2 regions of the Streptomyces sp. NPDC056480 genome follow, and region 1 is predicted to be linked to the other one. Evidence: riboswitches for the same ligand, from Rfam matches in the RefSeq annotation. Region 1 holds a riboswitch; the other holds the start of a gene.
What was found. A riboswitch is a leader RNA that binds a small molecule or an ion and turns the genes downstream of it on or off. The one in region 1 is predicted to bind cyclic di-AMP.

Region 1 (3,653 bases):
TCAACCGGCGGGCCGAGTCGCTGCTGCACTGCGAGAGCAGGCTGGAGGTAGTGGGGGGCGCCACGCACCTCTTCGAGGAGCGAGGCGCCCTGGAGGAGGTGGCGGAGCTCGCCACGTCCTGGTTCACCATGCATTTCCAGGGTCAGTAGGCACCGAAGACCCGGCCGATGCTGCCGTATCGGTCGGCCGCGTAGTTACAGGCGGCGGTGATATTGGCGACCGGGTCGTAGGGGTCCATGGATGTGCCGGGCACGTGATAGGCACGAAACGTGGGGTCGATGACCTGGAGGAGCCCCTTCGAAGGGGTGCCAGCGGCCGCATTGGAGTCCCAGTTGTTGATGGCACGGGGGTTGCCGGAGGACTCGCGCATGATGTTGCGATGAATGTCTGCGTAGGTACCGGGGATGCCATGGTGGGCCATGATGTCCAGCGACTCGCGGATCCAGCCGTCGAGGTTGTTCGCGTATTGGGTGGCGGCTACAGGCGCGGTCTTGACCGGAGCGGCGGCCGGGGCGGTGCTCCGGCGTTCGGAGCGGCTCGCACGTTCGGTCGTGGCGCCCTTCTTCGCCTTGGTGGGAGCCGTGGCATTCACGGAACCCGGACGAAGCGTCAGTTCAAGGCCCGGGTGAATAAGCGACGGGTTGTCACCAACGGCCCTCTTGTTGGCGCTATAAAGGACCTTCCAGCCGCCCTGAATTCCCTTCCTTTGGGCGATCAGGGAAAGCGAGTCGTCGGCGACAACCGTGTAGGTGTGCGCGGCAGCCGGAGCTGCCGGTGCCTTGGTGGCGGCCTGCGCGGCGGCCGGAGCAGCGGGGGTGGTGATGACCCTGGCGGCAATTTCCAAGGCTCCGGAAACGGGCGCGGCGCCGGCCCCGGCCGGGGCGGTCAGGGGGAGGGCGAGAGCGGCTCCGCCCGTGCCGAGCAGCGTGAGTCCACGCGAGGTGGGGCGACGGCGGGGGCGGCGGTGCTTACCGTGAGCAGGCATGACGGAATTCCTCTCCGGCGCCTTCGGGGTGAGCTGTCGGGTTCGGACTGGAGATGTCCGGCCGCGCGCACGCGGCTTCACCCCGAGCCGTTCCGGAATCCGGGCCGGCGGTTTCGTGGGTCCCCCGCTCCTGCCGTCGGGTGAAAGGGAGGTATTTCGAGCGGTGGCAGGATTCGGCGATCCGCTCGAATGGAGGTGACCGTAAGCCAGCAGGACGACGAAGGACAAGGGGATCTATGTCCGGCGGGCGATGTAGGGATCACTGAATTCCTGGAATTCAAGATCGCCGGCGCCTGCCGGGCGTCGAACTTCCTTGCCCCGCACGGCTTCCGCGGATTCTGACGGCGGGCTGGCCCCGGGAAAGTGAGTCGCATCACCCGTACCCAGTCTGAATAGCTGCGACAATCCAACTAGTCATGAAATATAGAAAAAGAGGCCTTTCGGGTATGCGGGGATTAAAGTTCATACGTCGCAAAACCGACATTCCTTGTGAAGGATGGAGTCACCCTGACCGAGGAGCCGCCCGGATGTCACCCTTTGTCTCTCTGCTCAACCCCGAGACTCTCGACCGTGAGGCCGCCGCTGTCTACGAGAGCGCCGCCTGGCAGCGGATCGTCACGGACTGGACCGAGCCGCTAGTGCCCCCGCTCGCCGTCGAACGCTGGCGCGACCTGCTCACCGTGCCGGTAGAACGGCTCGTCGCCGACACGCTCGACGCGCTGCCGCCGGCCGCTCCCGCCGAGCGCGGGCTCCCCGGCCGGATCGGAGCCATCCTGCCTGACCGGCTGTATGCCTGGCGCCGCATCGGCCGACCCGAGCTGCGCCCCTCGGTGCACCTTGGCTACGCACGCCTCGTGCTGACGGAGTGGGGCTGGCAGAACGCCCCGTACAAGCTGCGTGATGTGCGCGGGGCGCGGTGTGTCTGCGGTGCGCTCCTCGCCGCGCACCGCCTCGGCTTCGGCAGTGCGACGACGATGAACGAGGCGGCCGCCTGGATTATGGCCGAGCTCCGGTCGAGGGGGTGGCACGAGCTGATCGGGCCTTGGAACCGGGCCCCGGGACGCACGGTTGGCGAGGCGGTGGCGCTCCTCGATGCGACCGTCCACCGCGCGGCGCATGCCGGACGGTGAGAGCCTGACGGCGGGTGCGGGATCATCAGTCGGTGATGCGCGGTGTTCCGCTCTTGGTGCGCCCGGGGGCGCGACCAGGTCCCGTGCGTGTCGGCCAGGATGGCGAAGCGGTACCAGCCGTAGTTGTTGGCGACTGCGTTGAAGAGATCCTTCCGCGTGGAGCTAGGTATTTCAGCGGATCGCCAACGTCGTCGGTCTGGCCGAGCTGTTGCTCAGCTTGAGCCACAGGGCTTTCCGGCGCGGCCCTGCCTCGGTGGCCTTGCCAGCCTTGGAGGCGTGCCTGATGACTGACGGAGGAAGGGGTTGAGGCCCAGCGGCCCCAGGGTGATGGGGGAGGCGTGCCCGATTGCGGCGGCGGCCCGCAGCTCCTGGGGAGGGAGCTGCGGGATGGGGAGAGAAGGGTGAGGCCCTCCCGTTCGTCAGTGTTTGGGCCCTACGGGGCTGGTTGTGGGGCTTGGGGTTCGGAGAGCTTGTCTAGGTGAGTCAGGAGAGCACGGGCTGCTCGGGCGAGGCGTGGGCCGTGTGTAGACGTGGCGAGACCAGTCGTATGGGCCTCGCGGAGCTTGCGGCGGGCCTCCTGGAGGATGACGTGGCTCCCGGCGATGTCCGAGCTGGCGGCTGTGGGGGCGGGGGTGTGAAGGGCGGACTCCAACTCCGTGATGAGGATGGCGACATGGCCTCGCAGGAGACGCAGAGTGGTGTCGTCAGCAGCGCAGTTAGGGCTGGGGTCCAGGTATAGGGAGAGTGTGTTCTTGATGGTGTCGCGGTCCAGAGGCGGCGTTTCGGCGTGGTGGACGGGGATGGGCGGGCCTGAGACCCGGTCCATCCAGTAGCTGGGCTGGCACATGTCGACTCCTTCGCAGTCGGCCAAGCCCCGGGGTCGTTGGCGCGGTCGCCGGGGCGCCTTGTTGGCGGCAAAGCATATAGGGCACTATAGACATCAGTAGGCACCTATGTGTGTCTTTGCAGCTCAGAGGCTGCCTACGGTGCCTGTGTGAGTGATTCAGATATGCCTGTCATCGACCCAAAGGGCGCGCAGCTCGTCTACATGGTGATCGCCGACCACGTGGCCGGACAGATCGAGGCGGGAAGGCTCACCGCGGGAGGGAGGATCCCCGGAGAGCTTGAGATGGCAGCCATGTATGGAGTGGCGCGGATGACCGTGGCAAGAGCGGTGAGAGAGCTGCGTGAGCGCGGCCTCGTCCAGACAGTGCGGGGCAAGGGCACATTTGTTCTGTAGCCGACGCTATGGAATTGTCGGTCGCGGGGGTGGCACGAGCTGATCGGGCCGTGGAACCGGGCCCCGGGCCGTACGGCCGCCGAGGCGGTGGCCCTCCTCGACGCGACGATCCGCCGTGCGGCGGACGCCGGACGCTGACGGCCTGTCCGCCTGGGTGGAGACCGTGGGGCGGCGGCGAAGCGGCCGCCCCACACCTCCGGAGGGCCGGCTCAGCCGGTGATGCTCGGCGCTCCGGTCTCGATGTGCCCCGTGTACCGGCGCGACCAGGTCCCGTCGATGTCGGCCAGGATGGTGAAGT
Region 2 (3,653 bases), on a different contig from region 1:
TCGCGCTGACCGCCGTCGACCGCGTCCTGGCGATCACCGCCGACGAGGTGCGGGACGTCGCCGCGGCCACGCTGCGCCCCGACAACCGCGCGGTGCTGGTCTACGAGCCGCTGGCGACCGAGCAGAGCGAGAACGCCGACGGCGACGACGAGGAAGAGGGAGCGGACCAGTGAGCGACGCCGCCGCGTCTTTGACGAGCATGGACTTCCACCCGCAGCCGAGGCCCGGCACCGCCCGGCCCTGGGCCTTCCCGGCCCCGGACCGCGGCGCCCTGGACAACGGCCTGACGGTGCTCACCAGTCACCGCCCCGGCCAGCAGGTCGTGGCCGTGGAGATCTTCCTGCCGGCCCCGCTGGACGCCGAGCCCGCCGGTCTCGACGGTGTCGCCACCATCATGGCCCGCGCGCTCTTCGAGGGCACGGACCAGCAGAGCGCCGAGGAGTTCGCGGCCGAGCTGGAGCGCTGCGGCGCCACGCTCGACGCGCACGCCGACCACCCGGGCGTACGGGTCTCCCTGGAGGTTCCCGTCTCCCGGCTGCCCAAGGCGCTCGGTCTCGTCTCCGAGGCCCTGATCGCGCCGGCGTTCCTCGAGACCGAGGTCGAGCGCCTGGTGCGCAACCGCCTCGACGAGATCCCGCACGAGACGGCCAACCCGGCCCGCCGCGCCGCCAAGCAGCTCTCCAAGGAGCTCTTCCCGGCCGAGGCCCGGATGTCCCGGCCGCGCCAGGGCACCGAGGAGACCGTCGAGGCGATCGACGCCGCCGCGGTCCGCGCCTTCTACGAGGCGTACGTCCGGCCGGCCACGGCCACCGCCGTGGTCGTCGGCGACCTCATTGGTGTCGACCTGGACAAGGTCCTCGCCGAGACCCTGGGCGCCTGGACCGGCGAGCCGGCCGAGCCGCTCCCGATGCCGCCGATCACCGCCGACGACACCGGACGGGTCGTCATCGTGGACCGTCCCGGCGCCGTCCAGACCCAGTTGCTGATCGGCCGGGTCGGACCCGACCGCCACGACAGCGTCTGGCCGGCCCAGGTCCTGGGCACGTACTGCCTCGGCGGCACGCTCACCTCGCGGCTCGACCGGGTCCTGCGGGAGGAGAAGGGCTACACGTACGGCGTGCGCGCCTTCGGGCAGGTGCTCCGCTCGGACGGCCGGGGGAACGGCGCCTCGATGCTCGCCATCAGCGGTTCCGTCGACACGCCCAACACCGGTCCCGCTCTTGACGACCTGTGGAAGGTGCTGCGGAAGCTGGCCGCGGAGGGGCTCACCGACGCCGAGCGGGAGACGGCCGTGCAGAACCTGGTGGGGGTCGCGCCGCTCAAGTACGAGACCGCCGCCTCCGTCGCCGGGACGCTCTCCGACCAGGTCGAGCAGCACCTCCCGGACGACTACCAGGCCCAGTTGTACGCCCGGCTGGCCGAGACCGGCACGGTCGAGGCGACCGCGGCCGTGGTCAGCGCCTTCCCCGTGGACCGGCTCGTCACCGTGCTCGTCGGCGACGCGGCGCAGATCGCGGAGCCGGTGCGCGCGCTCGGGATCGGCGAAGTGACCGTCGTGACCGGCTGATTCACACCGCGGACACGGCAAGAGAGGGCCCCGACGGCGCAGTTCGTCGGGGTCCTCCCCTTTGTCCGTATTGAGGTTAAGGGTGGCTGTATGCCCTGTGGCATGTCTTACAAAATGCGTGTCCGGTTGGTGATTGAAAGACGATCCGCATAGCGTCGGTGCGTCTGTTCGTCAGTTGCACGTGCCGCACCCGCGGCATCGGACAGACATCGCCGAGTCCCCGTCAGGCGCGAGCCTGGGGAGCCGGGGACCCACGCGTAGTCCCTGGGGTGAATCGGGCGCCTTCGTCTCGTACGGAGGGGCTCGTAGGAGACCTTCCTGCTCCGAACCCGTCAGCTAACCCGGTAGGCGAGAGGGAAGGAAAGGATCAGCCCCTACATGGCGTTCACCCGTGCCACCGGGAAGCATCGTGCTCCGAGCCGGATGGCGCGCCGCGGCGTGGGCATCGCCGGCGCGGCGACGCTCGCCACCACCGGCGTCATCGGAACCCTCGCTTCCCCGGCGCTCGCCGCCGACACGGACAACCGCTCGCTCGAGGACACCGGTCTCATCAAGGTGATCACCGAGGACTCCCTCGCCGAGCGGATCGACGCCCAGGCCGCCGCCCAGGAGCAGGAGGCCTTCGAGGTCGCCGCCAAGGCGAAGGCCAAGGCCGAGGCGAAGCGCAAGGCCGAGGCCCGCGCCAAGGAGATCCGCGAGGCCGAGCAGCGTGCGGCCCGTGAGGCCGAGCGTCGTCGTCTGGCCTCCTTCCAGCTGCCCGTCGAGGGCACGTACGTGTCCACCGGCTACCAGACCGGCGGCTCGCTGTGGTCCTCCGGCAGCCACTCCGGCATCGACTTCCACGCCTCCTACGGCAGCAGCGTCGTCTCCGTCGGCTCGGGCACCGTCGTCGAGGCCGGCTGGGGCGGCGCGTACGGCAACAACATCGTCATCCGGATGAACGACGGCACGTACACCCAGTACGGGCACCTCTCCTCCATCGGGGTCTCCGTCGGCCAGACCGTCGAGCCGGGTGAGCGGATAGGCATCTCGGGCTCGACCGGGAACTCGACCGGCCCGCACCTCCACTTCGAGGCGCGGACGACGTCCGAGTACGGCTCCGACATCAACCCGGTCTCGTACCTGCGCGCCCGCGGCGTCAACGTCTGATCCAGGACGGTCCAGGACGCCCTCGCGCGGGGCCGGCGGTTCCGCCGCCGCCCCCCCCCGCATCGCAAAAGCCCCGGCTCGTACAGAGCCGGGGCTTTTCGTCGGCCGCGGGACATCGATATTCCGCCGGGGCATCGGAAATTCCGGCGTGCTGCAATAGAGTCGCAGATCGGGCGCAGAACAGGCGCCGTCGGAATTGACTCGCGCAGACCAAAGGCGGAGGTCGGACATGCGCATTCCCGCGCACTCGGTATGCACGGCGATCCGGGACGACATCGTCTCCGGCGTCTTCGAGCGGGGCAGCCGGCTGACCGAGGACCAGCTGGCCCGCCGGTACGGGGTGTCCCGCGTCCCGGTCCGCGAGGCCCTGCGCACCCTGGAGTCCGAGGGCTTCGTCGTCTCCCGCCGCCACGCCGGGGCGCATGTCGCCGAGCCCACCGACCAGGAGGCCGCCGATCTGCTCGACATGCGGGCGCTGCTCGAACCGCTGGGGGCGGCCCGCGCCGCCCAGCGGCGCACGGAGGCCCATCTCAAGGTGCTGCGCGGCCTGGTCAGGCTGGGGCAGGAGCGGGCCAGGCGCGGGCAGGGCGAGGATCTGCGCTCACTCGGCGGCTGGTTCCACGAGACCCTCGCGCAGGCCTCCGGCAGCCCGGCCCTGACGGCGCTGTTGACCCAGCTGCGGCACAAGATCGCCTGGATGTACGCGGTCGAGCAGCCCGAGCGGCCGGTGGACGCCTGGGCCGAGCACGGTGCGATCGTGGACGCGGTGGCGCGCGGCGACGCCGAGCGGGCGCGGACGCTGACCGCGCTGCACGCGGAGCGCTCGCAGTCGTTGCACCGTCTCAAGAGGCCGGACCGCGGCCGTGTGAGGGTTTCGCAACATGCAGTCAACACGGCGAGTTCCCGGAATTAACGCGCGCATCGTATACATGGAATA

Region 2: it holds a riboswitch for cyclic di-AMP, as region 1 does, so the genes downstream of both, ACFQ79_RS10340 (M23 family metallopeptidase) here and ACFQ79_RS36715 (transglycosylase SLT domain-containing protein) in region 1, are expected to answer to the same signal.

What each region holds. Positions count from the first base shown of each region.
Region 1 covers NZ_JBHTSA010000154.1:5,179-8,831, forward strand. The annotation lists gene ACFQ79_RS36710 (phosphoribosyltransferase family protein) at 1-149, shown strand, start outside; gene ACFQ79_RS36715 (transglycosylase SLT domain-containing protein) at 143-985, opposite strand; cyclic di-AMP (ydaO/yuaA leader) riboswitch at 991-1,174, opposite strand; gene ACFQ79_RS36720 (hypothetical protein) at 1,513-2,115, shown strand; gene ACFQ79_RS36725 (DUF6415 family natural product biosynthesis protein) at 2,549-2,962, opposite strand; gene ACFQ79_RS36730 (GntR family transcriptional regulator) at 3,110-3,355, shown strand; gene ACFQ79_RS36735 (phosphocholine-specific phospholipase C) at 3,565-3,653, opposite strand, start outside.
Region 2 covers NZ_JBHTSA010000016.1:65,536-69,188, forward strand. The annotation lists gene ACFQ79_RS10330 (M16 family metallopeptidase) at 1-173, shown strand, start outside; gene ACFQ79_RS10335 (M16 family metallopeptidase) at 200-1,567, shown strand; cyclic di-AMP (ydaO/yuaA leader) riboswitch at 1,768-1,933, shown strand; gene ACFQ79_RS10340 (M23 family metallopeptidase) at 1,946-2,716, shown strand; gene ACFQ79_RS10345 (GntR family transcriptional regulator) at 2,946-3,629, shown strand.